Regions from separate parts of the Martinezella sp. CNPSo 3964 genome, predicted to be linked through region 1. Evidence: predicted binding sites of a transcription regulator. Region 1 holds the regulator's gene; each other region holds the start of a gene.

Region 1 (7,607 bases):
ACGATGTCGAGAACGGCGTTGCCGACGGCCATGGCAAGCGGATTGCCGCCATAAGTCGAGCCGTGCGTGCCCGCCTTCATGCCGGAAGCAGCTTCCGCCGTCGCAAGGCACGCACCGAGCGGGAAACCACCGCCGATACCCTTGGCGACCGCCATGATGTCAGGCTTGATGCCAGCCCATTCATGGGCAAACAGCTTGCCCGTTCGGCCGACGCCGCACTGCACTTCATCAAGGATCAACAGCAGGCCGTGCTCGTCGCAGATCTGGCGCAGCCCCCGCAGGAATTCATTGGTGGCCGGGCGGATGCCGCCCTCGCCCTGCACCGGTTCGATCAGGATCGCGGCCGTCGCGTCGGTGATAGCGGCACGCACGGCATCGAGATCGCCGAACTGCACCTGGTCGAAGCCCGGCGCCTTCGGACCGAAACCTTCGATATACTTTTCCTGACCACCGGCAGCGATCGTCGCGATCGTGCGGCCATGGAACGCACCTTCGAAGGTGATGATATGGAACTTTTCAGGATGCCCCTTGGCGAACTGATAGCGCCGTGCCGTCTTGATGGCGCATTCCAGCGCTTCTGCACCCGAATTGGTGAAGAACACCTTGTCGGCGAAGGTGGCTTCCGTCAGCCGCTTCGACAGCTTCTCCTGACCGGGCACCTCATAGAGGTTGGAAAGGTGCCAGACCTTGTCAGCCTGGGCCTTCAATTCGGCAACAAGATGGGGATGGGCATGGCCGAGCGAGTTGACCGCGACGCCGGCCGCGAAATCGAGGTAGCGCTCGCCATTTTCGGTGACCAGCCAGACGCCCTCGCCTCGCTCGAACCGTAGCGGAGCGCGCATATAGGTGTCATAAAGCGGCGTGGTCTCGGCCATGGCCATATCTCCTCGATCACAACTTTAAGGACCGATCGCTTCCATTTGATGAAACGGGTCCGAAAAAATCAAAAATGCCGCCTTGCGGCGGCTTGGGCACTATTGATGTTTTGCACCGCGATGTCAACAAAACTGGCGCTTTAGCAGGTGCGAGATAGCGCTTGCGGGCGAAAGAGATGGGTTCGGCGGCGCCTATTGCAGAAATGCCACGCCTGGGCAGCAAGTTGGGGAAAACCTCGAAATCGATTCCTCAAGATTCTCGCGACTCTTGTCACGGAGTCAGCCTCACACTAGGTTAAAAACCAATTGCTAGACTGCATGCGGCGGAACTAGTCACCACAATTTTAGAGCGTTTCGCGCCTTGTTCCCATGCGAGGCAATGGTGAGGGATTCTGCCATCGGAAACGCGACAGCGGAGACAGGGCATGAATTGGACAGACGAACGCGTCGAGAAGCTGAAAAAGCTATGGTCCGAAGGGTTGAGCGCCAGCCAAATTGCTGCGCAGCTCGGTGACGTGAGCCGTAATGCCGTCATCGGCAAGGTGCATCGCCTGAACCTTCCCGGTCGAGCGAAGGCGGGCGGCACGACAACCACAGCGCGCACGCCGAAGCGCAGCGCCGCAGCGCCTCGCGCCGCAAGCTACGGATCGCGCGTTGCTACCCGCACGGTGGTCACCCGTCAGCAGGGCGCAACCATGCTGAAGGAAGAGATCGAGGTCGATTCCGTCAACGAAATTCAATATCGCCCGGCTGCAAATGTCGTCGTTCCGATCTCCCGCCGGCTCGGCCTGACGGAACTGACGGAACGCACCTGCAAGTGGCCGGTCGGCGACCCGCTGAAGGATGATTTCCACTTCTGCGGCAACGACAGCCCGGATTCGTCGCCTTATTGCACCTATCATCAGCGCATGGCCTACCAGCCGGTGCATGATCGCCGACGCAACAACGGCTGAAAACCATAAGCAAAACCCAAGAAAAACGGGCCCCTCGAGGCCCGTTTTTATATTTCCGCCGCTATGTCGTAATGCCCGAGCGGCCTTGCCGCTCAGGCTTCCATGGAATAGCCCGCGCCACGAACGGTGCGGATGACATCCTGCATATTGGAGAAATTCAGCGCCTTGCGCAGACGGCCGACATGGACGTCGACGGTGCGTTCGTCGACATAGATATCGTGCCCCCATACGCCGTCGAGCAGCTGCGAACGCGAGAAGACGCGTCCAGGCGAGGACATCAAGAATTCCAGCAGGCGGAATTCCGTTGGCCCCAACCGCACTTCGCGGCTCTTGCGATGGACGCGATGGGTTTCGCGGTCCAGCTCGATATCGCCACAGCGCAGCACCGTGGAGAGAACCTCCGGGCGGGCACGCCGCAGCATCGCCTTGACGCGGGCCATCAGCTCCGGCGTCGAGAACGGCTTGACGACGTAATCGTCCGCGCCGGTGGAAAGCCCACGCACGCGCTCGCTTTCCTCGCCGCGGGCCGTCAGCATGATGATCGGCAGGCGCTCCGTCTCCGGCCGCATACGCAGCCGGCGGCAGAGCTCGATGCCGGATACACCGGGGAGCATCCAATCGAGGATCAGGAGATCGGGGATGCGCTCCTGGAGACGCAGCTCAGCCTCATCGCCTCTGAGGATCGTGTCGACCTCGAAGCCTTCGGCCTCAAGATTGTAGCGCAGCAGAACGCTAAGCGCTTCCTCGTCTTCTACAACAGCAACTCTCGGAACCATGCGCCTATGGTCTCCTTTCTTCGCTTCCAGATTATTCCGTCACCGCGCCGACGGTGTTGGCGGTATCGTCTTTCGGGCGCTCGCCTTCCGGCTGCGCGCCTGTCGCCATGTAATAGATCGTCTCGGCGATGTTCGTGGCATGGTCGCCGATGCGCTCGATGTTCTTGGCGCAGAAAAGAAGATGCGTGCAGGTGGTGATGTTGCGCGGATCCTCCATCATGTAGGTCAACATCTCGCGGAACAGCGAGGTGTACATTGCGTCGATTTCCTCGTCGCGTTCGCGGATCGACACGGCCTTGTCGGGCGAGCGGGTCGCGTAGACATCCAGAACTTCCTTGAGCTGGCTCAGCGCCAGTTCGGAGAGGTGCTCGATGCCGCGAGCGAGGCGGCGTGGAACGCCGGTGCCCTGAACGGCGATGACGCGCTTGGCGGTGTTCTTGCCAAGATCGCCAACACGCTCCAGGTCGGAGGCGATGCGGATCGAACCCATGATCTCACGCAGGTCGGCTGCCATCGGCTGGCGGCGAGCGATCGTGACGATCGCCTTGTCGCCGACTTCGCGCTCGGCATGGTCGAGAACGACGTCGTCGGAAATGACCTTCTGGGCAAGACCGGCATCGCTGTTGACGAGCGCGCGTACGCTGTCGCTGACCATCTGCTCGGCCAGGCCGCCCATTTCCGCAATGCGGCGCGTCAGGAACTTCAGGTCTTCGTCGTAGGCAGAGAGAATGTGAGTGGAGACCATTTTTCTATCCTCAAGGTGAACTGTGTGAAATGAGCCGCGCGCCTGACATCATCAACCAAAACGGCCCATGATGTAATCCTGCGTGCGGAAATCGTCGGGATTGGTGAACATCTTATCGGTGTCATTCTCCTCGACCAGGTGGCCGAGGTGGAACATTGCGGTGCGTTGCGAAACGCGGGCTGCCTGCTGCATGGAATGCGTCACGATGACGATCGTGAAATTTTCCCGCAGCTCGTGGATAAGGTCTTCGACCTTGGCCGTTGCAATCGGATCGAGCGCCGAGCACGGCTCGTCCATCAGGATGACCTCCGGGCTGACCGCAACGGCGCGGGCGATGCACAGACGCTGCTGCTGACCGCCCGACAGGCTCGTACCGGCGTCATGGAGCCGATCCTTCACCTCGCCCCAAAGACCGGCCTTCTGCAGGCTGGTTTCGACGATATGTTCGAGATCGGCTTTCGAACGATGCAGGCCATGGATGCGCGGACCGTAGGCGACATTCTCATAGATCGACTTCGGAAACGGGTTGGGCTTCTGGAAGACCATGCCGACGCGGGCGCGCAATTCAACGACATCAATGCTGTTATCGTAGACATCCTGATCGTCGAGCGTGATCTTGCCGGTGACGCGGCAAGTCTCGATCGTATCGTTCATGCGGTTGAGGCAACGCAGGAAGGTGGACTTGCCGCAACCGGAAGGACCGATCAGAGCCGTGACCGTATTCGCACGGATCTTCAGATTGACGTCGAAAAGCGCGCGCTTGTCGCCATAGAAGACCGAAACGTCCTGGCCGATCATCTTGTAGGGGATCGTCATCATCTTCTTGGTCAATGCTTTTTCGCTTGCGGCTTCCGTCATCATGTTCATCCTACGGCCCTCCCTTACCAGCGCCGCTCGAAGCGGCGGCGCAGCAGGATGGCGCCGATATTCATTGCGACGAGGAAGAAGAGCAGGACGATGATGGCCCCGGACGTTCTTTCGACGAAGGCACGCTCGGCTTCGCTCGCCCACATGTAAATCTGCACCGGCAGCGCCGTCGACGGATCGAGGGGCGATGCCGGATAGTTGGCGACAAAGGCGACCATGCCGATCAAAAGCAGCGGCGCCGTCTCGCCGAGCGCATGGGCAAGCCCGAGGATCGTGCCCGTCAGAATGCCCGGCATCGCAAGCGGCAGGACGTGATGGAAGACCATCTGCATGCGTGACGCGCCTAGCCCGAGCGCCGCGCTGCGGATCGACGGCGGCACGGCCCGCAATGCCGAGCGCGTGGCAATGATGATCATCGGCAGCGTCATTAGGCTCAGCACCAGTCCGCCGACCAGCGAGGCCGAACGCGGCAGGCCCATCATGTTGATGAAGACCGAGAGACCCAGCAAGCCGTAGACGATCGAAGGAACGGCCGCGAGATTGTTGATATTGACCTCGATCAGATCCGTCAGCCGGTTCTTCGGCGCGAACTCCTCCAGATAGATCGACGCCGCAACGCCGACGGGCAGAGCAAGAACGAGCACGGTCAGCATCAGATAGAGCGAGCCGATCAGCGCGACACCGAGACCGGCGGCCTCCGGCCGGCTCGAATTGCCCGATACGAAAAGGCCGCTGTTGAAAGCCTTGTACAGCGCACCGCTATCGCTGAGCTGCTTCATCCAGGCGATCTGCCGATCGGATATCTTGCGGTCCTTTTCGTCGACGGTGAGATCGATCTGGCCCTTGTTGGCGGAATCGATATTGGCGCTGGCCAGGAAGGTGACGTTCTCAGTCGTTCCTATGATCGAGGGGTTGGCAACGACCCGGTCACGCAGCACGACCCTGGCGCCCTCCGACACTATGGCCGTCGCCTCGCGAACAAGCGCGCGATTGGCCGGATCGATGCGAAGCACTTTCACCAGCGCGTCCCGTACGAGAACCGGATAGTTGGCAGCAATCAGTACCTTCGGATCGCTCGTGCGCTTGGCAGTCGGGTCGATCACCTTCTCGCTGAATTCGATCGGCAGGGTGATCGAAGTCTGAACGAAGGCGGTATAGCCGGTGCGGACCACGGTCGAGACCAGGATGATGAGGAAGACGAGACCAAAGATGACGGCCGTGATGCCGTAGGCGCGAAAGCGGCGCTCGGCGGCGTAGCGTCGCCTGATGCCGATATCGCGGCGCGCGGGCGCACCCGGTGTCAGGCCGCGCGGCATGTTCACCTGAGGGGAGGATACGATGTCGCTCATTCGTATTGCTCCCTGTAACGGCGGACAATGTAGAGCGCATAGACATTGAGGCACAGCGTCAGGCAAAACAGCGTGATGCCGAGCGCGAAAGCGACGAGCGTCTGCGGCGAGGTAAACTCCAGATCGCCGGTCAGCTGGTTGACGATCTTCACGGTGACAGTCGTCATCGGTTCGAAGGGATCTAGCTGCATGCGGGCGGCCACGCCGGCAGCCAGCACCACGATCATGGTTTCGCCGATCGCCCGCGACGCGGTCATCAGCAGCGCACCGACGATGCCCGGAAGGGCGGCCGGCAGGAGCACGCGCTTGACCGTTTCGGAACGCGTGGCGCCGAGGCCGAGCGAGCCGTCGCGCAGCGAACGCGGCACGGCCATGATGATATCGTCCGATAGCGAGGAAACGTAAGGGATGAGCATCACGCCCATGACGAAGCCGGCCGTCAAAACGCTCTGCGCTTCGATGAAGCTTCTGTAGCTCCCGGTCATCAAGCCATCGATCTCGGCGGAGATATCGCGCAGGAAGGGGCCGACCGTGATGAGGGCGAAGAAGCCGTAGACGATCGTCGGAATGCCGGCCAACACCTCCAGCATCGGCTTGGCGATGGAGCGCACGCGCGCCGAGGCATATTCCGCCATGTAGATCGCCGCGAACAGGCCGATGGGCACGGCAAAGAGCATGGCAACGAAGCCGATATAGATCGTGCCGGCCAGCAGCGGGATCAGGCCAAAGGTGCCCGAGGTCTGCGAGCCTGCGCCGGTGAAGCGCGGATCCCAGACGGTTCCGAAGAAGAATTCGCTGGCCGGCACCATGCTGAAGAAACGCGCCGCTTCCGAAAGCATGGAAACGACGATCCCGACCGTGGTCAGCACCGCGATGGAAGAGGCGACGATCAGGGCACCGAGAATGACCTGCTCGACACGGTTTCGAGCGCGAAAACGTGGCGCTATGGCGCGCAGGCCATAAGCGGCGCACAGCAGCGACAGGATGATCGCCGCCGCCGACATCACCAGTCGGCTCACTTCGCGCATGCGATTGTACTTGTTGGCGGCATCGATCATATAGCCGGTGGGGCGAACGGCGAGGGGGACGCCCTTCTGCGCCAGCAGCAATTGTAGATCAGCCTTGCCGCCATCGACATCGGCAAGTTCCTCGCTATCGAGCATACGCATGCCGTGGGCGATGCTGCGCACCATGCCGTAGCTGAGATTGAGTTCGGCCGGCGGAAGAGACTGAACCTCCTCGGGGAAGGATTTGGTCACCACGCGGTCGATCACGATTGGGCTGACGATCAGCCAGACGCAGACGAGCGCCAAAGCCGGAAGTATCGCCCAGATAGCGGCATAAGCACCGTGATAGCCGAGCCGGGAATGCATGGACGAAGACCTGCCGCCCGACAGCGCAGCCGCCCTCACCCGCCCCAGCACGAAAGCCGAGGCGCCGAAGACCGACAAGCAGAGCAGCAGCAGCGATACACTCATTCCCATTCCCCGGCGAGCACCGGCGCGGCAACGAGCCGCGCCGGTGCTCGATCCTTACGCACTCACATGATCTTCCCGCCCGCGAAATCCTTGCGGATCTGGTCGCGTTCAGCATCCGGCGCAGGCACGAGGCCATATTCCGCCAGCGGACTGTCCGGTCCGATCATCTGATCGCTCGTGAAGAAATCGACATATTCCTTGAGCCCAGGGATGACACCCAGATGGGCCTTCTTGACGTAAAAGAACAACGGCCGCGATACCGGATAGGTGCCATCGGCGATCGTCTGGCCCGAGGGCACGATGCCGCTGACAGTGGCGACCTTCAGCTTGTCGGCGTTGTTCTGGAAGAAATACAGGCCAAAGACGCCGATGCCGTGCTTGTTGGCATTGATGCGGGCCAGCGTCTCGGGATAGTCGCCGTCGATATCGACAGCGACGCCATCCTTGCGCACGGCTATGCATTTCTTGGCCTGCTGGCCGGCATCGGAAACCGCGACCTTGATGACATCAGCCGCGCCGGAAGCCTTGCAGCCGGCGGCGAGCACCTTTTCTTCGAAGACTTCG
Region 2 (7,607 bases), on a different contig from region 1:
TCTCTTGGTTCGTCAAAGACGAAAGTGTGATGCCGAGCAGCCGGATTGGCCGTGCGAACGGGTGGACGGTCGCCAGAAGTGCGGATGCTATCTGGAGGACTTCGTCCATGTCGGCAACCGGATAGGCGCTTGTCCGGCTGCGCGTCGCCTGGGTGAAATCCGAATATTTGATCTTCACGGTCACCGTCTTGGAGCTGATGCCGCCTGTTTCGCAATAGCGCCAGACCTTTTGCGCAAGCGGGCGCAGTTCCGCCGTCGCCAGCGCGAGATCGTCGATATCCTCGGCGAACGTATCTTCCGCACCGATGGATTTGCGAACCCGGTCGGGTTTTACCTGCCGTTCGTCGATGCCGCGGGCAATGCCGTAAAAATAGGGACCGGCCTTTCCGAAATGCTCCTGCAGAAAGGCGAGGGATTTCGACTTCAGGTCTAGCCCGGTTTCGATCCCGTATTTGTGCATCCGTTCGGCTGTTGCCGGCCCGACGCCATGGAACTTCTTGACGGGAAGTGTCTCGACGAATGCCGGCCCATGTTTCGGCGTGATCACTGCCTGGCCGTTCGGCTTGTTGAGGTCGCTTGCCATCTTGGCGAGGAACTTGTTGTAGGAAATACCGGCCGAGGCGTTGAGCCCGGTGACTTGCTTGATCTTCGTGCGGATCTCCAGCGCGATCTCGGTGGCGATGTCCATACCCTTGAGGTTCTGGGTGACGTCGAGATAGGCTTCGTCAAGCGACAGCGGCTCGATCATCGAAGTATATTCGGCGAAGATCTCGCGGATTTGCTGCGATACCGCCCGGTAGACGTCGAAGCGCGGCGGCACGAAAATCAGGTCCGGGCATTTGCGCTTCGCGGTGACCGAAGGCATCGCGGAGTGAACGCCGAAGGCGCGGGCCTCGTAGCTTGCGGCCGCCACCACGCCGCGGGCCGCGGACCCGCCGACCGCAAGCGGCTTGCCGCGCAGCTCCGGATTGTCTCGCTGTTCAACCGACGCATAGAACGCATCCATGTCCACATGGATGATCTTTCGGATGGGGCTTGAGCTCGTGTCGTTCATGGCGGTCTCGGTCATCACACTGCAGTTTCAGCACGGGCCTTCAATTGTAGAAGCTGAAACAAATGCAGAACATATCATCCTGCATGACGATATCAAACCGGCTCTGTTGCCTTGCCGGAGAGAGGCAGGGAAATCGCCGCATGCCAGCCATGACGTGGACGCCACCTTGAGATGCGCCCGCGGCTTCCTATCTCTAGTCGGTCCCCACACGGAGCCTCAAGATGGGCCAAATCGCAACCGATCCGCTTTCCGACCTGCATATGGAGATCCTCCCGCCTGAGCGCGACGAGGAGTCCCGTGCGGACGGCATCGCATGTCTTTGCTGTCGAAGGACGCGATCGGCGCGGAAGATGGATGAGGACGGCTGCGGCATATGCGACGAATGCCTTGCGCCATGACGGATAAGGCGCCGCAGCTGCTGCCGGCCGAATTGTCTGGATTCGAACATGCGCTTGCGACGCTACCTGACGGCTATTCGGAGGGGCGTTTTCAAGGTCGCCCCTGGGGTGTGACGATCAAGCGATCGGCCGATGGGAAACGGGTCTGGCCTTACGGTGAAGAGCTTGGCGGGGCCGACATCGTCAGCTTCAATCTCTATGTGCTATCCAGAGCAAGCCTCACCCTCAAGCCTTGCGAAATGGCCTCATCGAAGGTCGTGGATTTCGTGTTGGGTTTCAGGCCCGCTTCGACGCGACGCCCGGCATAAGCGCGAAGCTTTGCCGGGCGGGCAGCAACTCGCCCTGTCTCACCGGGTGGAGAGCGGCGGCGGGGGCGGCTGTGTGGTCGAGCCGGGACCGAGCGAACGCTGGACCATCACGGTATCGGCCCAGCGACCGTAACGATAGGCAACTGCCGGCAACAGGCCGACCCGAGCGAAGCCGAAACGTTCGTGCAAGGCGAGAGAGGCGGCATTGTCGGCATCGATATAGCCGATCATCTGACGGAACCCGGCAGCCGCACAGGCGTCGATCAGCCCGCGCATGAGCAGGCTGCCGACGCCCTGGCCGACATGGTCGTGATGCACATAGATCGAGTGCTTGACCGTGTAGCGATAGGCAGGGCGCTTGCGGAACAGCACCACATAGGCATAGCCCACGACCTTTTCACCCTCGATCGCCACCACATGCGGGAAGCGGCGGTCCTTCAAATTCTTGCGTCGCTCGCGCAGATCGTCGGGCTGCGGAGTGTCGCTATCGTCCACCCCGGCCTCGACGCCACGGTGAATGTGGCGGCGATAGATTGCCAGCATGGCATCGACGTCGCTCTCCCGGGACGGGCGAACGATGATTGTTTTATCCTGCTTCATGTTCGAACCTGAATTTCCAAGCCTATTCCGCGACGACGTAGGTATAGAGCCGGATTTTGCCGGATGCATCAATCTCGCGATAGACCCCCTGGATTTCCACCTCGAAGCCGGGGAAGGTATTGAAGCAGGTCTCGAACATCTTCAGATAATCGATCATCGGCTGGGCCTGCTCCGTCAGGCGTTCGCCGGGCACGATCGTCGCGATTCCCGGCGGATAGACGACGAAGGGCGTCGTTGCGATGCGGCCGGCAATGGCGTCGATCGGCAGATAGTCCACATCGTTGCGAACGAGGCATCGTGCGGCATCGTGCGGCGACATGGCGATCGGCGGCAGGTGGTCGGCGGAAAACTGCTTTGTCTGCAGCGCACTGACATCGGCCTGGCGGAAGAAATTGTGCATTTCAGCGCAAAGGTCGCGCAGACGCACGCCTGCATAACGGCCAGGCCGGCGACGATAGAATTCCGGAATTGCCTCTTCCAGCAGCGCATTGTCGTCGTGAAGCTTCTTGAAGGCGACAAGGCCGCTGATCAGGGTGCCGGCCTTGCTGGCCTCGACACCGGGGGTGAGCAGGAACAGCAGCGAATTGAGATCGTTCTTTTCCGCAACAATGCGGTTTTCACGTAGATATTGAGCAACCACTGGCGCGGGTATGCCATGCTCCGTGTATTTGCCACTCACCCGGTCGAAACCGGGGGTGAGCAGGGTCAGCTTGTTCGGATCGGTCATGGCAAAGCCCGATTCCACTCCGGAAAAGCCGTGCCATGCTGCATGGGGCGTCAGATGCCAGAAAGCGGGATTGGTGGCGAGCTGGTCAGTTGCGACACTCTCCCACGCTACGTCATGCACGGCGCCCGGGCTTGACACATCGGGGATCGCGACGCGATCCGGCACAAAGGGCTCGAAGAACCAGCGTCGCTCGGGGCGATGTTCCTTCTCCTCGAATTCGCGGCGCACGGCGCGGATCTTCTTGCGCAGCTCGATGCCGAGGCGGATCGTGTCGTCCCAGAGCACCTCGCCGGAGCGTCCCTTCATCATCTGCGCGCCGACGTCGAGCGAGGCAAACAGCGGATAGAAGGGCGAGGTCGAGGCGTGCTGCATGAAGCTTTCGTTGAAGCGGCGGTGCTCGACGCGGCGCTTCTGGCCGGTGATGTGCCGATCCTTCATGTGGATCTGCGAAGCCTGCGAGAAGCTTGCCAGCTGCTTATGGGTGGATTGGGTAGCGATGATGCCAGGCGCATCCGGGCCGAGGTCGGAAAGACCCATGGCAAAGCGCCCGGCATAGAGCGGATGGAACTTCATGAAGCCGGCCCATGCCTCGTCGAAGAGGATGTAATCGCATAGATGGCCGATGCGTTTGAGGATCATCTCGGCATTGTGGATCGTGCCGTCATAGGTGCACTGTTCCACGACCGCGACGCGGAACGGGCGCGGCTTCTTGTAGGCTTCGGGATCTTTCACGAGCGGGTGCGTGCGAATGCGCTCGCGCAGGGCGTCCTCGTCCATGGTTGCGAAATCCATGGGGCCGATCAGGCCATAGACGTTGCGTATCGTCGGCAGGTAGACCGGAATGCCGCCGGAGATCATCAGGGCGCCATGATGGGCGGCCTTGTGGTTGTTGCGGTCGAACAGCACGAGATCGCCGTCGGTGACTAGGGCTGACAGAGCGACCTTGTTTGACGTGGAGGTGCCGTTCAGCACGAAATAGGTCTTTTCGGCGCCGAAGATCTTGGCCGCTTCCTTCTGCGCGGCAAGCGCAGGCCCCTCATGGGTCAGAAGATCGCCGAGATCGAGCACGGAATTGTCGAGGTCGTCGCGGAAGACCGCTTCGCCGAGATGTTCCATGAAGACACGCCCGATCGGGCTGCGGCTATAGAAGATGCCGCCATTATGGCCGGGGCAGGTCCAGAGATGGTTGCCCTCTTCAGCATAATCGACCAGCGCGCCGAAGAACGGCGTCTTCAGCGTCTCGGCATATTGCTTGAGCCGGCTGATGAGGCTTTTTGCGATGAAGGCAGGCGTTTCTTCCGACAGAAAGACATAGCCGTCGATGAAGTCGAGCACCTCGACCGGCACGTCCTCGAAGCGCTTGCGGCGGATCAGCAGGATGATGGGGAATTCGAGGCCGCGCCGGCGCATGAGGTTGATAAGGGAGGCCGTCTTGCCCTCGAGCCCCTTCTTGCCCCAGTCGACCAGCATGCAGCCGATGGCGGCGTCCGTCTGCACTGCGATCTCGGCATCTTCGAGATTGCGCGCACGCACCACCTCGAAGCCGGAACGTTCGATCTCCTCGACGATCTGGTTGTAGCGGGCGCCTTCCAGATCCTCATTGTCGAAGGTTGGCGTTGCGAACAGAAAGTTGAAACGTCTGAAATAATCCATGTCGATACCCGCTCCTGATTTGGCATGAGGTGTCGGCGTATTTCATGACATGGATGTGACAGAAAAGAGGACGCGCCAAACCCTATCGACAGGCATCGCCGATCAGGTCGCCGGTCTGCAGTTTCATGCTGGATCGCCGCTGCGGAATTTCTGGATTTATGGCCGCTTAGTGAGCAGCCACGGTCCAGAAATAATAGGCAAGCGGGATGGCGAGAAGGTACATGCCAATGGAGACCTGTCTTGCTTCGCCGGACAAGACCTTGACGATGACGTAGAACAGCAGTCCACCGGCAATACCGGTGCCGAAGCTGTTGGAAACCAGGGTCAGCAGGACCATCATTAGGGCGGAAAGACCGTCTGAGAAATTCTCCAGATCGACGCGCTTCAGCGCGCTGAACATCGACATGCCGACGAGGATCAGGGCGGGTGCCGTGGCCGCTGCCGGAATCATCAGCGCGATCGGGGTAAAAAGCAAAGTCAGGGCAAAAAGGGCTGCGGTGGCAAGCGAAGCAAAACCGGTGCGGCCACCGGCTTCTGCGCCGGTGGCGCTCTCGACGAGAGCCGTGGCCGAGGGAATGCCGAGCAGCGGGCTGATTGTTGCGGCAATCGAATCGACGAGGAACGGCTTGCCCAGATCCGCCATGTTGCCCTCCGCGTCGACCAGACCGGCCTTGGCACCAACGGCAAGCGTCGTGCCCAGGGTCGAGAAGAACTCGGATGCGAAGAAGGCAAAGAGATAGGGGAAATGTTCTACTTTCAGCGCCCCGAAGAAATCGAGCTGGAGGCCGATCTCTGAGATGCCATGCGGGGCACCGAAGAGTGTCGCAGGCACCTTGGTAACGCCAAGCGGAATGCCGAGCAGCGTGCTGCCCAGAATGGCCCAGAGGATCGGTCCCGGCACCTTGCGCCCACGCAGAAAGACCGCGAGGAAGATGCCGAAGACGGCAATGATCGCCTGTCCCGAGTTGAACGAGCCAAGCATCAGAGCGTGGCTCTTGGCGTTGACGTCGACGAGGCCGGCATTCTTGAATCCAAGAAGCGCGATGAACAATCCGATCGCTGCGCCGAGGCCGAGTTTGATCTGGGCCGGAACCATGCGGGCGATGACCTGGCGTACGCCAAGCACCGTCAGCAGAACGAAAATGACACTCGACCAGAAGGAGATCGCAAGACCTGTCTGCCAGGGGATGTGTTCCACCGCCGCCATCGTCGGCCCCACCAGAACCGATCCGCCGATGCCCGGCCCCACAACGAAGGGCATATTGGCATAAAGCGCCATGAACAGGGTCGCGCCGATGATGACGAGAATGGTTGCCGTCGTTGCCGCAGCGCGGTCGATACCTCCCGCAGACAGAAGCGAGGGGATCACGACGAGAAGATAGGCCGACGCCAGGAAGGACGTCATCCCGGCAATGACTTCCGTCTTCGTATTGGTCTTACGCTCACGCATGCGAAAGTAAGTCTTCCACCCCGGTTCGGATGTGTCGCCTGGCTGCCCGACATTTGTATTTGAGGTCATTGCGTATATCTCCTAAGTCGGCAAATGCTGCCGTTTGGCAGGTGACCTCAATTTTGGCTTGTAGCCAGAAGCGGTCTGATCTCCTGGGTGGTTCCGTCGGTCAGTCCGAGATCGGTGACGTGCGGGCCGGGGTTGCAGGCAAGGCTTGCCCCGACGACTGCCTTGAAGGTGCGAATGGGCGGCATCCAGTCGGCGATCGAATCGGCTGCCGCGCGCAGCCTGGCGAAATCGTCGGCCACCGCTGTTGCAGGCGCATCCGACAGCAATCCGCAGACGGGCAGGGGGAGGACGGCCGTGACCTTGCCGTCGGCTGCCGTCGCCATGCCGCCGCCGGCCTCGATGACGGCATTGGCCGCCGCGGCCATATCGGCGGGATCGCGACCGAAGACGGTGAGGTTATGGCTGTCATGCGAAATCGTCGTCGCCAGGGCGCCACGCCAATGACCCCAGTCTTCGAGGATGCCGATGACGGGTGTCGGGTCCTTCCTTCCGTGCCTGTGGATGACGGCCATCAGGAGCGTATTGTCAGGCAGTACGAGCTTGCCGCCGTCCACCTTGACGACCGCCTCTCCCCATTTCGTGAAGCGCGGACTGACGACGGTGTTGACGCGTACCTCGGTCGCGCCCGGCAGTTTGATCGCGAAGTCGGCAGCAGAAAGCCGTTCTAGCTTTACGGTGTCGCGATAGGCATTCGAGGCCACGCTCCTGCTGCTTCCAGTAAGGCGCCCGTCTCTGGCAACTTCGCGCCCGGATGCATAGACGCGGTCAACCGCGATCTTTTCCAGATCGGAGAGGATGACGATGTCTGCACGGCGACCGGGCGCGACCAGCCCCAGATCGTAGCGGTTCAGCCACATGGCGGCGTTGAGCGTGGCGGCTCGCACCGCATCGATCGGCTTCATACCATAGCCGATCAGACGCCTGAGGACGGATGACATCGCGCCGTCGTTTACGAGGTCGTCAGGGAAAACGTCATCGGTGCAGATCGTCAGTGTTTGCGGCAGATGCGGCAGTTTTTTCAGCGCCTCGATCACACCCGGCAGGACATAATCATGGGAGCCGCGCAACTCGACGGTAAAGCCGGCTCGCAATTTCGCAAGCAGGTCCTCGCCCGAGGTGAGCTCGTGATCGGATTGGATGCCTGCGGATGCGAAGGCTTGCAATTCCGCGCCTTCGAGGCCGCGGGCATGGCCGCAGACACGCTTGCCGCTTGCAAGTCCGGCTTCGACGATGCCGCGCATCGGCTCGCTGCGCTCAAGGACGCCGCGCATGTTCATCACTTCGGCGACGCCGGAAATGTCCGGCCAGCTCAGCATGGTTGCCATTTCGCCGGAGCGGAATTCCGCGC
Region 3 (7,607 bases), on a different contig from region 1:
TCCCGCCATGCTGCATGAGGCCGCTGGTGAAAATGATTTGCGGGCTGTTCGCCTCATGCTGGCGCTGGATTTCGATGTGAATGCGATGACGAGCCGTACGCCGCTGCATGAAGCGGCGCTGCATGGCCATATGGAGATGGCGAAACTGTTGATCGAGCATGGGGCCGATACCACCATTCGCGATCCCAATTTTCACGCGCCGGCAATCGGTTGGGCCGAATATAATGGCAAGGACCAGATGGTCGAGTTTCTGAAAGCCTATCCGCTCGATATTTTCGCGGCTGCTGCCTTCGGCCAGATCGATCAGCTCGCGGCTATTCTCGACAAGCATCCGGAACAGATAAATATCCGCTTCGCTGAGCTCCGCCCGCATGGGCAGCCCATCGATCGCGATTGGATGACGCCGCTTGGCTTTGCCATCGTCAATCGCTGCGGCGATGCGGTGCGCTTCCTGCTGGCGCACGGCGCGGATCGTTCGATCAGGGACGCCTCTGGACGGTCCTATCGCGATCTTGCGCAGGAGGCGGGCGATGAAGCCATCGTCTCCTTTTTACGCCAGTCGGGAACGGCATGAGCCAGGAAAGCAGGGCGGTCAGGCGGTGATGAGAAACGTCTGGCTGCGCATCATTGCGTCGGCTGCGGCCCGGCATCTTTCGGATGTTTGAGGTCGATGCTGCCCTGGTCGGTCGCGAGAAATTGCGGACCGACCTGGCGCACCTTATGCGCCGAGGGATCGTAAGGGCGATCCGGCGGAAACTGCTGCGGCTGCGCCTGTGATACCTTGGGGACCGCTGTCGGTGGTACCTGCTTTTGTTCGAGGCTGGAATTCTTCTGGAGCCTCGGCGTCTCGATAACGGTGATGGAGCTTTCCGGCTTAGCCAGCGACTGCTCCTGCGGCGCATAGGCATCCATTTTCGTGTGGGTGTCGATGACGATATCCGGGGTTGCCGAAGCCGGCAGGCTGCAGCCATTCCGCTGCATCGTATCCAGCAATTGCCGGCGCTGCATGGCAACTGCATCGACCCGGCCGACGCTTTGCTCGCGCTGATCCATCAGCAGGGAAAGATCGTGACGCATCCCATCGATCGATTGCCTCATGTCATCGCAGACACCCTGATTGTCCTGCCCGACGATCACCATGCTGCTGTCTTCGACGCAGCCCTGGTTGCGCAGATCGCTCATCGTTCTGCGGATCATCAGGTTTTGTTGCACGATGGCGCGTGAGAGCTGGCGGGTTTCCTGGCTGGCGCCGATCACTTCGTTGATGTCGACGTAGCGGCCGCGCAGCTCGTCGCAGAGGTCTGCCTGCGCAAGGGCCGGTGTGGCCGTCAGCAGGGATATCAGGGCAATGGAAGCTTGTTTGGTGCCGCGGTTCACGGTTTTGCTCTCGAAAGCGGTTTTAAGTCGCTGAAGATTACACGCTGCAGCTTAACAACGTATCCATGAAAAAGCACGGATTTCGAGAGGATTTTCACGAAATTGCAGCTCGTAACAGCCAAAAGCAAAAAGATAAAACGGTTCCGCGATTGTATAAAGCGCGGAACCGTTCTGGCAGCGGCTGCGAGGCGCCGTATTAAGCGATCTGCGAGGCCTCGACGACGGCAAGCGCCGCCATGTTGACCACGCCGCGGGACGTGACCGACGGCGAGAGAATGTGGGCCGGAAGCGCCGTGCCGAGCAGGATCGGGCCGACATGCAGGCTGTCGGTCATGGTCTTGACCACGCCGAGCGTGATATTGGCCGCATCGAGGTTCGGGAAGACGAGCAGGTTCGCTTCGCCGGAAAGCGTGCTATCCGGCATGACGTGGCGGCGCAGGCTCTCGGAAATGGCGCTGTCGCCATGCATTTCGCCGTCGACTTCCAGCTCCGGCGCCGCCTTGCGGACGAGAGCGAGCGCCTCGCGCATCTTGGTGGCACTTTCCGACTCCCGTGAACCGAAGTTGGAATGCGAGACGAGAGCGGCGCGCGGCTCGATGCCGAAGCGCTTGATTTCCTCGGCGGCCAGCCAGGTCGACTCCGCGATTTCCTCGGCGGTCGGATTAAACGTGACGTAGGTGTCGGTGTAGAAGGTCGCGCCGCGCTGCGAGATGAGCAGGCTCAACGCGGAGAAATCACGAACGTCCGGCCGCTTGCCGATGATCTGGCGGACGATGCGCAAATGACGCTCATAACGGCCTTCAAGGCCGCAGATGAGCGCATCGGCTTCGCCGCGCTTCAGGGCCAGCGCGCCGATGACGGTCGTGTTGGTGCGGACGATCGTGCGCGCAGCTTCCGGGATGACGCCGGCGCGGCCGACGAGCGAGAAATAGAGATCGACATATTCGCGGAAGCGCGGATCGTCTTCCGGATTGATGACGGCGAAATCCGTATTCGGACGGATTTTCAGGCCGTAGCGCTTCAGGCGGGTCTCGATGACAGAAGGGCGGCCGATCAGGATGGGGACAGCCGTGCCTTCTTCGAGCAGGACCTGGGCGGCGCGCAGCACGCGCTCGTCCTCACCTTCGGAGAAGACGACGCGCTTGCGTTCCGCGATCTTCGCGGCCGCAAAGATCGGCTTCATGATGAAGCCTGAGCGGAAGACGAAGCGGTTGAGTTCGTCCATATAGGCATCGAAATCGGCGATCGGGCGCAGCGCCACGCCGCTATCGGCGGCGGCCTTGGCGACTGCCGGCGCGATGCGCAGGATGAGGCGCGGATCGAACGGCGAGGGGATGAGGTAGTTGGGGCCAAAGACCGGCGTTTCGCCCGAATAGGCGCGAGCGGCGACGTCGGACGGTTCCTCGCGGGCAAGGGCGGCGATGGCGCGCACGGCGGCCATCTTCATCTCTTCGTTGATCGTCTTGGCGCCGCAATCAAGCGCGCCGCGGAAGATATACGGAAAGCAGAGGACGTTGTTGACCTGGTTCGGGAAATCCGAGCGGCCGGTGCAGATCATCGCATCCGGGCGGGCGGCGCGGGCGAGATCCGGCATGATTTCCGGCGTCGGATTGGCGAGCGCCATGATCAGCGGCTTTTCCGCCATCTGTTCGAGAAGCTCGGGCTTCAGCACGCCGGCTGCGGACAGGCCGAGGAAGACGTCGGCGCCGGGAATGGATTCGGCAAGCACGCGCTTGTCGCTGTCCTGCGCATAGACCGACTTCCACTCGTCCATCAGGACGTTGCGGTCCTTGTAGACCAAGCCTTCGATATCGTGGACCCAGATGTTTTCGCGCCTGGCGCCGAGGGTGACGAGCAGGTTGAGGCAGGCAAGAGCTGCCGCACCGGCGCCGGAGGCGACGATCTTGACGTCTTCGATCTTCTTGCCGGCGAGTTCCAAGCCGTTGAGGATGGCGGCTGCGACGATAATGGCGGTGCCGTGCTGGTCGTCGTGGAAAACCGGGATTTCCATCTGCTCGCGCAGGCGGCGCTCGACGTCGAAGCATTCCGGCGCCTTGATGTCTTCGAGATTGATGCCGCCGAAGGTCGGCTCGAGCGCCGAAACCGTGTTGACCATCTCATCGACCGTCGGAGCCGCAATTTCGATGTCGAAGACGTCGATGCCGGCGAATTTCTTGAAGAGGACGGCCTTGCCTTCCATGACGGGCTTCGAGGCGAGGGGACCGATATTGCCGAGGCCAAGTACCGCCGAACCGTTGGAAATCACGGCAACGAGATTGGCGCGGGACGTATAGTCGGCAGCCGTGTCCGGATTGTCGCGGATGGCGATGCAGGGGGCGGCGACGCCGGGCGAATAGGCAAGCGCCAGATCGCGCTGATTGCCCAGCGGCTTCGTCGCCTGAATTTCCAGCTTGCCGGGGCGGGGATAGCGATGGAAATAGAGCGCCTGTTCATCGAGATTTCCGCTCGCCATATTCTTGGCTGCTTTCGAAGTGTCGTTCGTATCCAACTCGCGTCTCCATTCCTGCCTGCGCTTTGAGTCTTCTGCATACATCAATCGCTTCGCCTTCACAGTATGCAATTGAGGTCGCGAAGCGTTTTTGTCTTGGCAAAACTGAATTGCCTTTTCCGCAATGATCGCGCGATGACCCTTCCGCCCGTCGAACGTTGCGGTCGCGTCATCAGGCATTCATCGCGTCGACCTATGAATATTTCAGGCGGAGATTTCCTCGATGACTCTGATTGCCTCCCATCGCGGCGGTGCGCATTTGTGGCCCGAAAACACCAGGCTCGCCTTTTCGAAGACGGCCAAGCTCGATGTTGATCTCGTCGAATTCGACGTGCATCAGACGCGGGACGGCAAGCTCGTCGTGCATCACGACGCTCTGATCGACCGGATGACGGATGGCAAGGGCGCGATCGCCGATTTCAGCTATGACGAACTGATGCGCCATGTCGTGATCGGAAGCGGCGGCGAAACCATTCCGACCCTGATGGAGACCATCGATATTTTCGGGCCATCCGCCGTCGACCTCAGACTGGAGATCAAGACCAGGGCGGATGGCACGCCCTATGAGGGGATGGAGCGGCGCATTGTCGATCAGCTGACGGCGACCGGCATGCTGACGCGTACGATGGTGACGAGCTTCTCCCTGCCGCGTCTCGAAGCATTCAGTGCAGCGCTTGGCGAACAAGGGCTGAATGTCGGCGAACTGCTCGGTTTCATCTTCCTCTGTTCGCCTCAGCTGGCCGGCCAACTCGGCTGGGGCGGCGTCATGGCCGCCATGCGCGGCTTCGGCGTGCGCGAGATTGCAATACGTGCCGATGCGCTTGACGGCGAGGTCATGCAGCTCTTTCGCAAGAATGGCGTGAAGGTGCACGGATGGGCGGCCCATACAAGCGAGGCGGCACGGGCCATGTTTCGCCTCGGTATCGCCAGTTTTACAAGCGACCGTCCTGACCTCGCGATCGCCGCGAGACGCGGCTGAACATCGTCGCCGAGCCGCCAAGCACAGGGTTTGTCATCTTCCTGAAACACGAGTCTGGTTTTGGAATAGCCAAGGTAGGATAGGGCACGGACATAAAGTTCGTGAATGAAAACATGGACCCCCGGCATTTCCGAACGTTATTCATTTCTGACGTGCACCTCGGCTCGAAGGCCGCCAAGGCGGACTACCTGCTCGATTTTCTTCGTTACCACGACGCCGACACGATCTTTCTGGTCGGGGATATCGTTGATGGTTGGAGACTGAAGCGGAACTGGTACTGGCCGCAGGATTGCAACGACGTCGTGCAGAAGCTTCTGCGCAAGGCGCGCAAGGGTACGCGCATCGTCTACATCCCTGGCAATCACGACGAATTCCTGCGTGACTTCCCCGGAATGCACTTCGGCGGTATCGAGGTGGCGCAGCGCGCCATGCACGAAACGGCCGATGGGAAGAAATATCTCGTGCTCCACGGCGATGAATTCGACGTCGTTGTCCGCAATGCCCGCCTGCTCGCCTATCTCGGCGATTGGGCCTATGACATGGCCATCCTGATTAATATCGGCCTTGCTGCCGTACGCCGCCGCCTGAACATGCCCTATTGGTCCTTTTCGGCCTGGGCGAAGCTGCAGGTCAAGCACGCCGTCAACTTCATCGGCGAATTTCAGCGCGTCGTCGCCGAAGAAGCAAAGCGTAACGATGCCGATGGCGTCATCTGCGGTCACATCCACCATGCGGTCATCGAGGATCTCGACGGCGTGCGCTACATCAATACCGGCGACTGGGTGGAAAGCTGCACGGCGATCGCCGAGCATGAGGACGGTACGTTCGAGCTGATCACCTGGCGGGCTATCCTCGAGACGCAGCCTGTGGATTCTCCGGTCGGAGAATTGCCGCGGCCGATCGGTGCCCAGGCGGCGTAATTCCTGCGCCTCTTCACGTAGCTGATAATGGCCTGTCATAATTATTGATCGCCGCAGGACGGCTCTGACTTCGGATTTTTCCGAAACGTTACGGTTTTGGCCATTTCTCGCCATAGTCGTATTCTCGATAGCGTGATAGGGACAAGTAAGTTCCCCTTCAGGTCTGTCATGATTCCCGCGATCAAGTCCTTCCAGGGCGAGGGTGCGCCTCCATATTTCCGCTTGCGTGCCGCCCTGTCCTATTGTGCCCCGTTGTTCGTCAACGGCATTGCCGTACCGTTCTTTCCCGTCTGGCTGGCGGGGTTGAATTTCAATGATCATGAGATCGGCCTGGTGATCGCCATTCCTATGGTCGTGCGCGTCCTCGTGACGCCCATCATCGCTGTACTCGCCGATCATATGACGGAGCGGGCCGATGTGTTGCTATGGTCGGGTGCCCTGTCGCTGCTGACGGCAATCGCGCTCTACTGGACCAGCGATTTCTGGCCGGTGCTTCTGGTCTACGGCATTCAGGGCGCCACCTACGCGCCTTATGTGCCGGTGGTCGAATCGATCGCCATGTCGGGTGTGCGCCGCTGGGGCTTTGATTATGGCTCCATGCGGGTCTGGGGATCAATCACCTTCATCCTGTCGACCCTTCTCGGCGGCCAGCTGATTGGCATGTGGGGCGGCGCCACCGTACTGCCTGTGATGGTGGCGGGATTCATCCTTACGACGCTGATGGGCTTTTTCGCGCCGCGCATCGGCCCGACGCGCCGGCGCAACCAACCGATCAATCTGCAATCGCCGACCGGAAATCTGCGCTCGCCGCAATTGCTCATCACCATGATCGGGGTGTCGATACAGCAATCGAGTCATGCGATGCTCTATACGTTTGCGTCGATCTACTGGCATAAGCTCGGCTTTTCCGGCGCCGAGATCGCAGTGCTGTGGAGCATTGGCGTTACGGCCGAGGTGATGGTTTTCTTCCTGTCGAAGAAACTGAGCAGGCGATTCAGTGCGTGGACGCTCATCTTCTTCGGTTCGACGATGTGCATTCTGCGCTGGGTCCTGTTTCCGAGCAATTTCGGCTTCTTCGGCTATTTTGTATTGCAGTGCTTTCATTCCTGCACCTACGCCTGCGTCCATACCGGTGTTCAGCGGCGCATTGTTGCCTCCGTCCATGAAGCACAGGAATCATCGGCCCAGGGCGCCTATTATTTCTACAATGGCATGTTTCTGGGTCTAATGACGCTTGCGTCTGGCTATCTCTACGCCTGGCTTGATCTGGCGAGCTACTATGTCATGGCCGGCATCGCCGGCTTGGGGCTAGCCATGGTCGTTTTCGCCTATGGCTTGCAGAGCGGAAAGCCGGCAATCGGCGGCGGTGCTCACGGCGTATCCTAACGCGGTGCAACAAATTCATTTGGATATCAAATAGCCGTGACATATGTTGGCGCCGGCGCGAGATGGAGATTCCGTGGATAATCGGTGTATTAAGCATCGACCGGCGGGCTCTCCGAGTCGGTGTATGTTGTGCCAGATTTGAAAGACGCATGAATTTGAAAGCAGCCGAGCAAAGGTCCGATGCACCGAAGATCGATGATGCGCCTGAGGGCGCAGGCCATCGCTATCGGCTGGAAGGCAATTGGCGCAGCGCCAATGTGCACGGCGTGCTGCGTCAGATCGAGCAGCTGTCCAAGCGCAGCTCCGGCGGCGAGGTCGTGATCGATCTTTCCGGTCTTTCGGATGTCGATACGGCAGGTGCGTTGCTGATCCGCCGGCTCAAGGAAAGTCAGGAAGCACACAAGGCCCATGTCACGATCGAGGGCTCCAACCCGCA
Region 4 (7,607 bases), on a different contig from region 1:
GGTCGCGATTGCGTCCTTGATGGCTTCAGCGACAGGCTTGCCGGATGCCGGGTAAGTCGCAGCCGAAATGGCTTCGACCGTGCCGTTGGTGGACAGCGCGACTTCGGCGATGCCGCGAGCGAGGTCCTGGAAGGCATCGTTACGGGCAACGAAGTCGGTTTCGGAGTTGAGCTCGACGACGACAGCCTTGTGACCGGCGCCGGCAATGGCGACCAGGCCTTCAGCGGCGGTGCGGCCAGACTTCTTGTCGGCCTTGGAGATGCCCTTGGCGCGCAGCCAGTCGATCGCTGCTTCGATATCGCCGTTGGTTTCCGTCAGCGCCTTCTTGCAGTCCATCATGCCTGCGCCAGACTTTTCGCGCAGTTCCTTCACCAGTGCAGCCGTAATCTCGGTCATAAGCTTCCTCTTGTCGGTTCATACGGTGCGGCTGCGTTTTGAGCTTGAGCGGCACCGATTTGAGGGACGAAATGTACCCGTAAGTATGACAGCGTTATGAAGCAGCGTCATACTATGGAATTCTGTTTGGAACGTGCCTGGATTTACCGCCTACAGCGCCGTGCGTCATAAGTGACGCGCAAAGGTCGCTGCAGCACTTTAAATCCGCTGCATAATTTCACCCTTAAATCGATTTCGATTTAAGGAACTATGCAGTAGGCGAGGCGTTACCAAAAACGCGATAAGGCCGCTCGAACTTGTTGAAGTCGCAAACGGCCTTATCCCGGATGTCATTGCGCTTGGGCGGACAGTTTATTGTCCGCCTCGTGGCGCGATCAGGCTTCGGTGCCGTCCGCCAGGGTCGGCTCGACCGGAGCTTCTTCAGAAGCGCCGAGGTCACGGCCCGATGCGCTCTGCTGGCGAGCGATGCCGTCGATGGCAGCGCGCGAGATCAGGTCGCAGTAAAGAGCGATGGCGCGCGAGGCGTCGTCGTTGCCCGGGATCGGATAGTCGATCAGGTCCGGATCGCAGTTCGAGTCGATGATGGCGACGACCGGGATGCCGAGACGCTTGGCTTCGTCGATCGCGATCTTTTCCTTGTTGGTGTCGATGATGAACATCAGGTCCGGCGTGCCGCCCATGTCCTTGATACCGCCGAGGGCCTTGTCGAGCTTTTCGCGTTCGCGCTCGAGGTTCAGACGCTCCTTCTTCGTGAAGCCCTGGGCTTCGCCGGAGAGGATTTCGTCGAGCTTGCGCAGACGCTGGATCGAGTTGGAGATCGTCTTCCAGTTGGTCATCATGCCGCCGAGCCAGCGGGCGTTGACGTAATACTGAGCCGAACGCTTTGCGCTGTCGGCGATCAGTTCGGACGCCTGACGCTTGGTGCCGACGAACAGAACGCGGCCGCCACGGGCAACGGTGTCGCTGACAACCTGCAGAGCGCGGCTCAGCATCGGAACCGTCTGGGCGAGGTCGATGATGTGGATGTTGTTACGATCGCCGAAAATGTACGGCTTCATCTTCGGGTTCCAGCGATGCGTCTGGTGGCCGAAGTGAACACCTGCTTCGAGAAGCTGGCGCATAGAAAAATCGGGCAATGCCATGCCTTTGTATCCTTTTCCGGTTGAACCTCCGCAAGGCGAACAGCATCCTCTTCGAGAATGCCACCGGGCGGAAAAATCCGGATTTCTCCCGGACAATCCCATGCCTTACGTGTGGAATGCGGGTGCCCTTACATTCGATTCGCTTGGAATGCAAGGCTTTTGAAGCAAAAAACGATCGCGCCCCGCCCTCAAGCGGCGAGTTTGTTGAGCAGCGCCAGCATGACATTGGCGTCCGGCATGGGCAATACGGCATCGATTTCTGCGGGCAGCAGACCGGCAATCGCGCTGTCGGCATCGCCGGTCGCCGTGCCGAGCGGCCCGCGGAAGCCGTGCTTGGTCCAGGCGAGCTCCTGCAATCGCGGACTGATGAGAGCCTCAATCATGCGATCGACCTGTTCGTCGATGGCGATGAGCGGATGCGCGGAATAGACGGTCGGGTGCGGATAGAGCACGACGGGCTTGGCGCTGTTGCTCGCCTGCACCCGCTTCCAGCGCTGCGGATCGGCGATGATCCATTCCACCAGCTGATTCTCGTAGCCGACGATCATCGGTTCGCCACCAATGCCGCCGGCGAGATACTGCTCGAACAGCTTGCCCGACGACGACGACTTGAAACCCATGTTGCGGAAAATCGCCTGGGCCTTGTCGCCGAACTGCGCGAGAGCGTCCGCGCTCGCCACGTTGCCGCTCAAGAGACTCAGCACCAGGCCGGAAAACATGAAGCCGGAATTGGAACGATTCGGGTCGGTCGAGACGATCCTCGCCTGACCATAGAGCGAATTGACGCCAAGCTTCGACCAATTCGTCCCCGCAAGCACGGCATCCAGCAGCGCCTTGAGATCGAGCTGGTGTTGCCCCTCTGGCGTCGTGGTGACGAGCCCCGCCTTGGTCAATCCGTCGACCACAGGCTGCCAGGAATAGACGACGACGGGCGTGTTGAGGATGACGCGGTCGTTACGGATCTTGATGCCACCCTGCCGGGCGATATCGACCATGATCGACGAGGAGGGCCACAGGAAGGCCGGATTTTGCGACAGAAGCGCCTGCTCCCGCACCATCTCCACGGAGCCCGCGACACGGCTGTTGATTTCGAGCCCATGGCCGTGCAGCGCCGAGATCACATCCTGATCGGCGAGGAATGCTTCCTTCTCGCCGCCGATGAAGCCGAAGAGCTTGGTGCTGTTGCCGAGCAGGCCCTGCAGCTCGGGCCGGTCCTTGACGGCGAAATAGCCTCCGGTCCCTGCGACACCGGCGGCAAGAAGCCCTACTCCAAAAGCGCGGCGGGAAATGGCCATCAGCGTCCTATATCCTCTTTGAGCGAGGCCTGTATGAGGCGCAGCTCCGTATCAAGCGTATCGAGCCTGTCTTCGACCAGGCTGTCGGAATAATGTACGAAAGCGTCTTCCAGCTTGGTCAGTACGAGGCCGACCTCCTGCAGGCGTGCGGCATCCGGCTGGCGCTTCGCCTCGATGACGGCAAATCCCTCCGCTACCTCCGCCGCGCGCGGCAAATAATAGCTGAGGAACCGCCGGACGGTGCCGGCACTTTCCGGATTGGCCTCCACCTTGGCGAAGACGTCGGCGGCGATTTCCGCCAGATGCCGAACCCGCTTTGCCACGTCCTTGCTGCCGATCTGTTTTGCCGATGCCTCGAGCCTGTCGGCGGCAGGTGCCGCAGCGCTCAACAGGTCACGGGCAAATTCCATGCGTCCCCGGCCGATCGCCTTGGCATCCAGCCCCTCGAACATGCGCTTCGGCGCGAGCACGAAGATCAGGCCGACGAAAACGAAAAGACCGATGATCGCGGCGATCCATATCGGCATGCCGGCAAAGAAGCTGAGCAAAGGCACGACGATGGCGGCGGCAAGCCCCGCCACGATCCAGTTCCAGTCATTGCCGAACCAATTGCGCATTATCGTCCTAGAACAATTCCAGCAAAGGTGCGAAGCGGCTTCGCGTCCGGAATTGCGTGAAAACAAAGAGATAGAGCATTTCTGTTGCTTCGTTCAAAGCAGAAGTGCCCTAGTTATAGCCGCGCACTGCCCGGAATGCGCTGACCAGATCACCACGGCCATCGAAGACACGCGCCGCGGTTTCCTGCGCGAGCGCATCGAGCTGCCGCTTATCCGCATCGCCGAAGGTGATACCGAACACGGGCACATGCGGGTTGACCGCCGCCCACCGGCTCATGAAATCGCCATTGGCATCATCAGACTTTCCATCGGTCATGATGACAATTGCCGGCAGATAGGATGACAGATCTCCTGTGCCCTTCATCCAGTCAAGCGCCCGGCTCGCGCAGGCATACATGTCCGTGCCGCCGCCGGCGCGCTGGCGAGAAACCTGGTCGACCAGCATTTTCTGCTGAGCCGGATTTCCCGTACCCTCAAAGGTCGTTCGCACATTGGCGTCGAAGGGAATGACCATGATGCGATCGGCGGGCGTCCATTGCGCCAGAACCTTGCCTGTTTCATCCGGATTGAACAGGAACTGCATGGCCGCCTGGAGCTGTTCCTCGCCCTTGCCCGCCATCGAGCCCGAAAAATCGAGGCAGAGGGCGGTCAGCGACGGCTTGCGCAATGCAACCTGATAGAGATCCAGCGCCTGGCGGATCATGGCGGGCTCCGGCATGCGGATAGCCGTCACGATCCGGGTCGGATCGAAGTTCCATGTCGGGTCCGGCTTGGCGGCGATATCGGAAAGGGGAATGCGACGCCCGGTATCGGCGATGCGCTTCTGCACCGGGGCGGAGCGCAAATAGTCGACGAGCTGATTGAAGAAGGTCTCAACCTCCTGCCCTCGCCCGTGATCGACGAAGCCGATCGGCGAATCGGCAACGACGACGCCATCGGCCGGGTAGATTGCGTAAAGCGGCTCCTTGCCCATGCCGGTCAGCTTGTCGTTGGTTTCCTTCAGGATCGCCTCGTAGTTCCACATGGCGTCATAGAGCACGCCCTTGCCGGCCGAATCCGTGTAGAGATCCGCAAGCCAGCCGGACGAGCCCGAGGAACGCTCGACACCGGCAAGTAGCCCGCGAACCGCGCCCTGGACATCGGGCTTGTCGAGATCGCCAGGTTCGATGACAGGCTTGTTGCCGAGTGCGCTCGACAGCATGGCCAGATAGGCGCTGGCGCCGGAATTGGATTGCGTCGCCGATGTCATGAGAAACTTCAGCGAGCCGTTCTTCACCGCTGCCAATATGTCTTTCATATAGACCGGCTTGCCGACCCACCCGAGCGCCTCGGCCTTTGACTTGCGCACGCCGAGAATGACGGGCATCTGCGCGACCGACGTCAGCGACTTCACCCGGCGCTTTGTATCGAACATATCGACCCAGACGCCAGACGCCGGCCAGACGGCATCCTGCTCGACGCCCTGCTCGCTCTGGAGCGCCAGGCCGATATCCAGCGTGCCCTCATAGCTGAAGCTGCAGGTCGCCTTCTTTTCCTTGCAGAATTCCTCGACGATCGGCTGAAGAACCGTGTTTTCCGAGCCGGAGATGATCGAGAATTTCGGGCCTTGCCCGCCGATATTGCAGCCGCTCAGTGCGAGAGCTGCCACGAGCGTCAGGCCGGTAACGAATGTGCGGATTGTCATGCGAATTACCGCGCCTCGATCATTGCTTTCTTGAGCTCGATGGTCATTTTCTGCATTCGCTGTTCGGCCTCGGCCCGCTTGGCGCGGCCATCTTCCTGCACCTTCAGGACACCACCGATCGTGTCGATCAGGTCGCGATTGGCGGCGGCAAGCGTGTCGATATCGACGATACCGCGCTGCGATTGCTGTTCTATGGCGATCGCCTGATCCTTCATCATTTTCGATGCCTGGCGGATCATGTCGTTCGTGGCGTCGGTGACGGTCTTCTGCAGTTCAAGCGCGGATTTCTGCTGGGTCAGGCCGAGCAGAATCACCATCTTCTGCTTCCAGGCCGGTACGGTCAGCGCCGATGTTGCCTGCAGGTTCTCGATCAGCGTTTCATCACCGGCCTGAACGATTCTGATCTGCGGCAATTGCTGGATGCCGAGCTGGCGGGCCTGCTGCAGGTAGAATATGCGCTTTTCCAGACGGTCGAGCGCCTGGAGGCTGTCCTGATAGATCTGCGCCTCCAGCATGCCGCCGCCGGGATTGGCCGAGGCTGCATCGGCGGCACTTTTCAGTCGGGGAAGGTCGGTCGCGCGAAAACGCTCGGCGAAATCCTTGCCAGCCTGCACATAGGCATCGAGCTGCACGATAGATTGCTTTGTCTCCTCATGCAGATCGTCGAGGAGAGCAATATCCCGGCGCAGGATGTCCTTGTGCCGATCGAGCTCGAGGCCAATGCGGTCGATCTGGCCGGCGACATCCTCGAACTGCTCCTTGAAGCGCTCCAGCTTGGCCCTGAACGAGGAAAACATCCGTGACAGGAAACCCTCGTCCTTCAGTGAGGCCGGATCGAGCTTCTTCGACTTGACGATGATATCGGTCAGCAGCTTGCCGACCTCGCCGAGATCGCGATTGCGGACCTCGCGCAGGATACGATCGGAATAGTCGGAAACGGCTTGCTGGGCGCGATCGCCATAGACGGAGATGCCGGCACGGTCGGTCAGATCGATGCTGTCACCGATGCGGGCGATTTCCGCCGGGTCGGCTGTGACAGCCGGCAGCGTATTTTTGGAGCCGGCTGATATATCGGTATTGCTCATAGGTCGTGCTTTCTCGTCCATAGACTAGGGAGCCGACCGCAAAAATTGCCAATCGCCCCCAAGACGATGCCCCCCGCGCGCCCCACTGCAATTCAAGATCGAAACAAAGGGAAGTAACGCTTACCTCTGCGTGCCGATCATTTCACACAATAGTGAAACTTGGATCACAGTTTTATGACAGAGATTTCACGCCGGGAGCCGCACCGCAGAAGAGCTATTGGCAGGCCTTGTTATCGAGAACCTCGAGCTTGGTGAGCTTGCCGGTCAGCACGAAGTCGCCATAATCCATGGTGAGATCGCGCGTGATGCCGTTCTCATAGAGCTTGAAGGACATGCGATAGACGGGCATGGCGTCGCCCGTGGACTTTTCATTGAAATAAGCCACGGTCACCGGCCAGAAAGGCGTCGTGGCAAAGGCGCCAGCCTTGTCGGCATCGGGATCATCCTTGGCCGGTGTCTGCTCCTTTCCGACGACGGTGGTCGCGATCAACGGCTTGTCGCCGTCATCGGAACCGTCAAAGACCTGCGCCTCGAAGAAATTCTTGCCGAGCTTCGCATTGTGGATGATGTCGAGCATATGCTCCGTCGGGAAGCGGCTTTCGATGATCTGGACCTGCTTGTTGTGCGGCTGGGTGAGATCGACCTTTATGCCCTTCTGGTCGTCGCTTGCGGCACCGCGTACGTCCTTGTCGAGCTGGCTGTCGGTGTAGGACTTGGTCTCGAAGCGGAACAGGCGCTTGCTTAGATCCTCGAACGTCGTGGTCTGCTGGTCGCTGACGCGGGTGGAATCACCGGTATCGATCTTCGTCACGAAGCGGAAATTGGTGGTGAAGCCCGTGCAATCGGAGCCTTCGAACTCATAGACCATGCGGCCTACCATGCCGGAAATGCCGGACCGATCGGAGGCATCCTTCAATTCGAGATCGTAGACGGCGCGATGCGCGATCAGCCCGCTCGGACCGGCCGCATAGGCAGCAGAAGTCCCCAAAGACAGAATGCTCAGCCCCGAAATGACAGTAGCAGCAAGACTCGAGCGGAACATTCATTATCTCCTGTTGGACTCGCACGCGATGTTATAAGAACGCTTTCGGCTGAAACGAGGCTGCCGATCCTAAGTGACGGAATTTAGTCTTGATGCCGGATTTTTGAAGTTTTTACAACAAAACGGGAGATGAAAATGTCCGACGCTATTGAGGGCCGCCTGAAGGAACTCGGCATCGTTCTGCCGCAGGCTGCGGCACCGGCCGCCAACTACGTTCCCTACGTCATCAGCGGCAATCTCCTCTATCTCTCGGGCCAGCTGCCGATGGAAAACGGCAAGATCGGCGTGACAGGCCATCTCGGCAAGGACGTCGACGTTGCCGGCGGCCAGCGTGCTGCCGAACTCT

The links. Region 1 encodes PhoB, which activates phosphate uptake and scavenging genes when phosphate is short. Its sites were predicted from a motif close to TGTCATNNANCTGTCAT; they were not measured.
Positions count from the first base shown of each region.
Region 2: a site for PhoB is predicted at 4,785-4,801, ahead of AC13Q5_RS29195 (Orn/Lys/Arg family decarboxylase). Genes of this name have one in related genera too.
Region 3: a site for PhoB is predicted at 4,054-4,070, ahead of AC13Q5_RS30830 (glycerophosphodiester phosphodiesterase). Genes of this name have one in related genera too.
Region 4: a site for PhoB is predicted at 6,383-6,399, ahead of AC13Q5_RS01070 (toxic anion resistance protein). Genes of this name have one in related genera too.

Region 1 covers NZ_JBXSOW010000007.1:137,507-145,113, forward strand. The annotation lists gene AC13Q5_RS21800 (acetylornithine transaminase) at 1-875, opposite strand, end outside; gene AC13Q5_RS21805 (GcrA family cell cycle regulator) at 1,301-1,828, shown strand; gene phoB (phosphate regulon transcriptional regulator PhoB) at 1,921-2,604, opposite strand; gene phoU (phosphate signaling complex protein PhoU) at 2,636-3,349, opposite strand; gene pstB (phosphate ABC transporter ATP-binding protein PstB) at 3,401-4,216, opposite strand; gene pstA (phosphate ABC transporter permease PstA) at 4,231-5,565, opposite strand; gene pstC (phosphate ABC transporter permease subunit PstC) at 5,562-7,043, opposite strand; gene AC13Q5_RS21835 (substrate-binding domain-containing protein) at 7,106-7,607, opposite strand, start outside.
Region 2 covers NZ_JBXSOW010000012.1:181,368-188,974, reverse strand. The annotation lists gene dinB (DNA polymerase IV) at 1-1,054, opposite strand, end outside; gene AC13Q5_RS29205 (hypothetical protein) at 1,437-1,760, shown strand; gene AC13Q5_RS29200 (GNAT family N-acetyltransferase) at 1,800-2,360, opposite strand; gene AC13Q5_RS29195 (Orn/Lys/Arg family decarboxylase) at 2,383-4,740, opposite strand; gene AC13Q5_RS29190 (NCS2 family permease) at 4,907-6,259, opposite strand; gene AC13Q5_RS29185 (adenine deaminase) at 6,307-7,607, opposite strand, start outside.
Region 3 covers NZ_JBXSOW010000014.1:125,211-132,817, reverse strand. The annotation lists gene AC13Q5_RS30845 (ankyrin repeat domain-containing protein) at 1-574, shown strand, start outside; gene AC13Q5_RS30840 (hypothetical protein) at 625-1,377, opposite strand; gene AC13Q5_RS30835 (NADP-dependent malic enzyme) at 1,574-3,850, opposite strand; gene AC13Q5_RS30830 (glycerophosphodiester phosphodiesterase) at 4,110-4,865, shown strand; gene AC13Q5_RS30825 (UDP-2,3-diacylglucosamine diphosphatase) at 4,979-5,785, shown strand; gene AC13Q5_RS30820 (MFS transporter) at 5,954-7,171, shown strand; gene AC13Q5_RS30815 (ABC transporter permease) at 7,321-7,607, shown strand, end outside.
Region 4 covers NZ_JBXSOW010000001.1:212,730-220,336, forward strand. The annotation lists gene tsf (translation elongation factor Ts) at 1-396, opposite strand, end outside; gene rpsB (30S ribosomal protein S2) at 771-1,538, opposite strand; gene AC13Q5_RS01055 (substrate-binding domain-containing protein) at 1,727-2,833, opposite strand; gene AC13Q5_RS01060 (5-bromo-4-chloroindolyl phosphate hydrolysis family protein) at 2,833-3,450, opposite strand; gene AC13Q5_RS01065 (substrate-binding domain-containing protein) at 3,560-5,134, opposite strand; gene AC13Q5_RS01070 (toxic anion resistance protein) at 5,140-6,219, opposite strand; gene AC13Q5_RS01075 (cell envelope integrity EipB family protein) at 6,434-7,261, opposite strand; gene AC13Q5_RS01080 (RidA family protein) at 7,397-7,607, shown strand, end outside.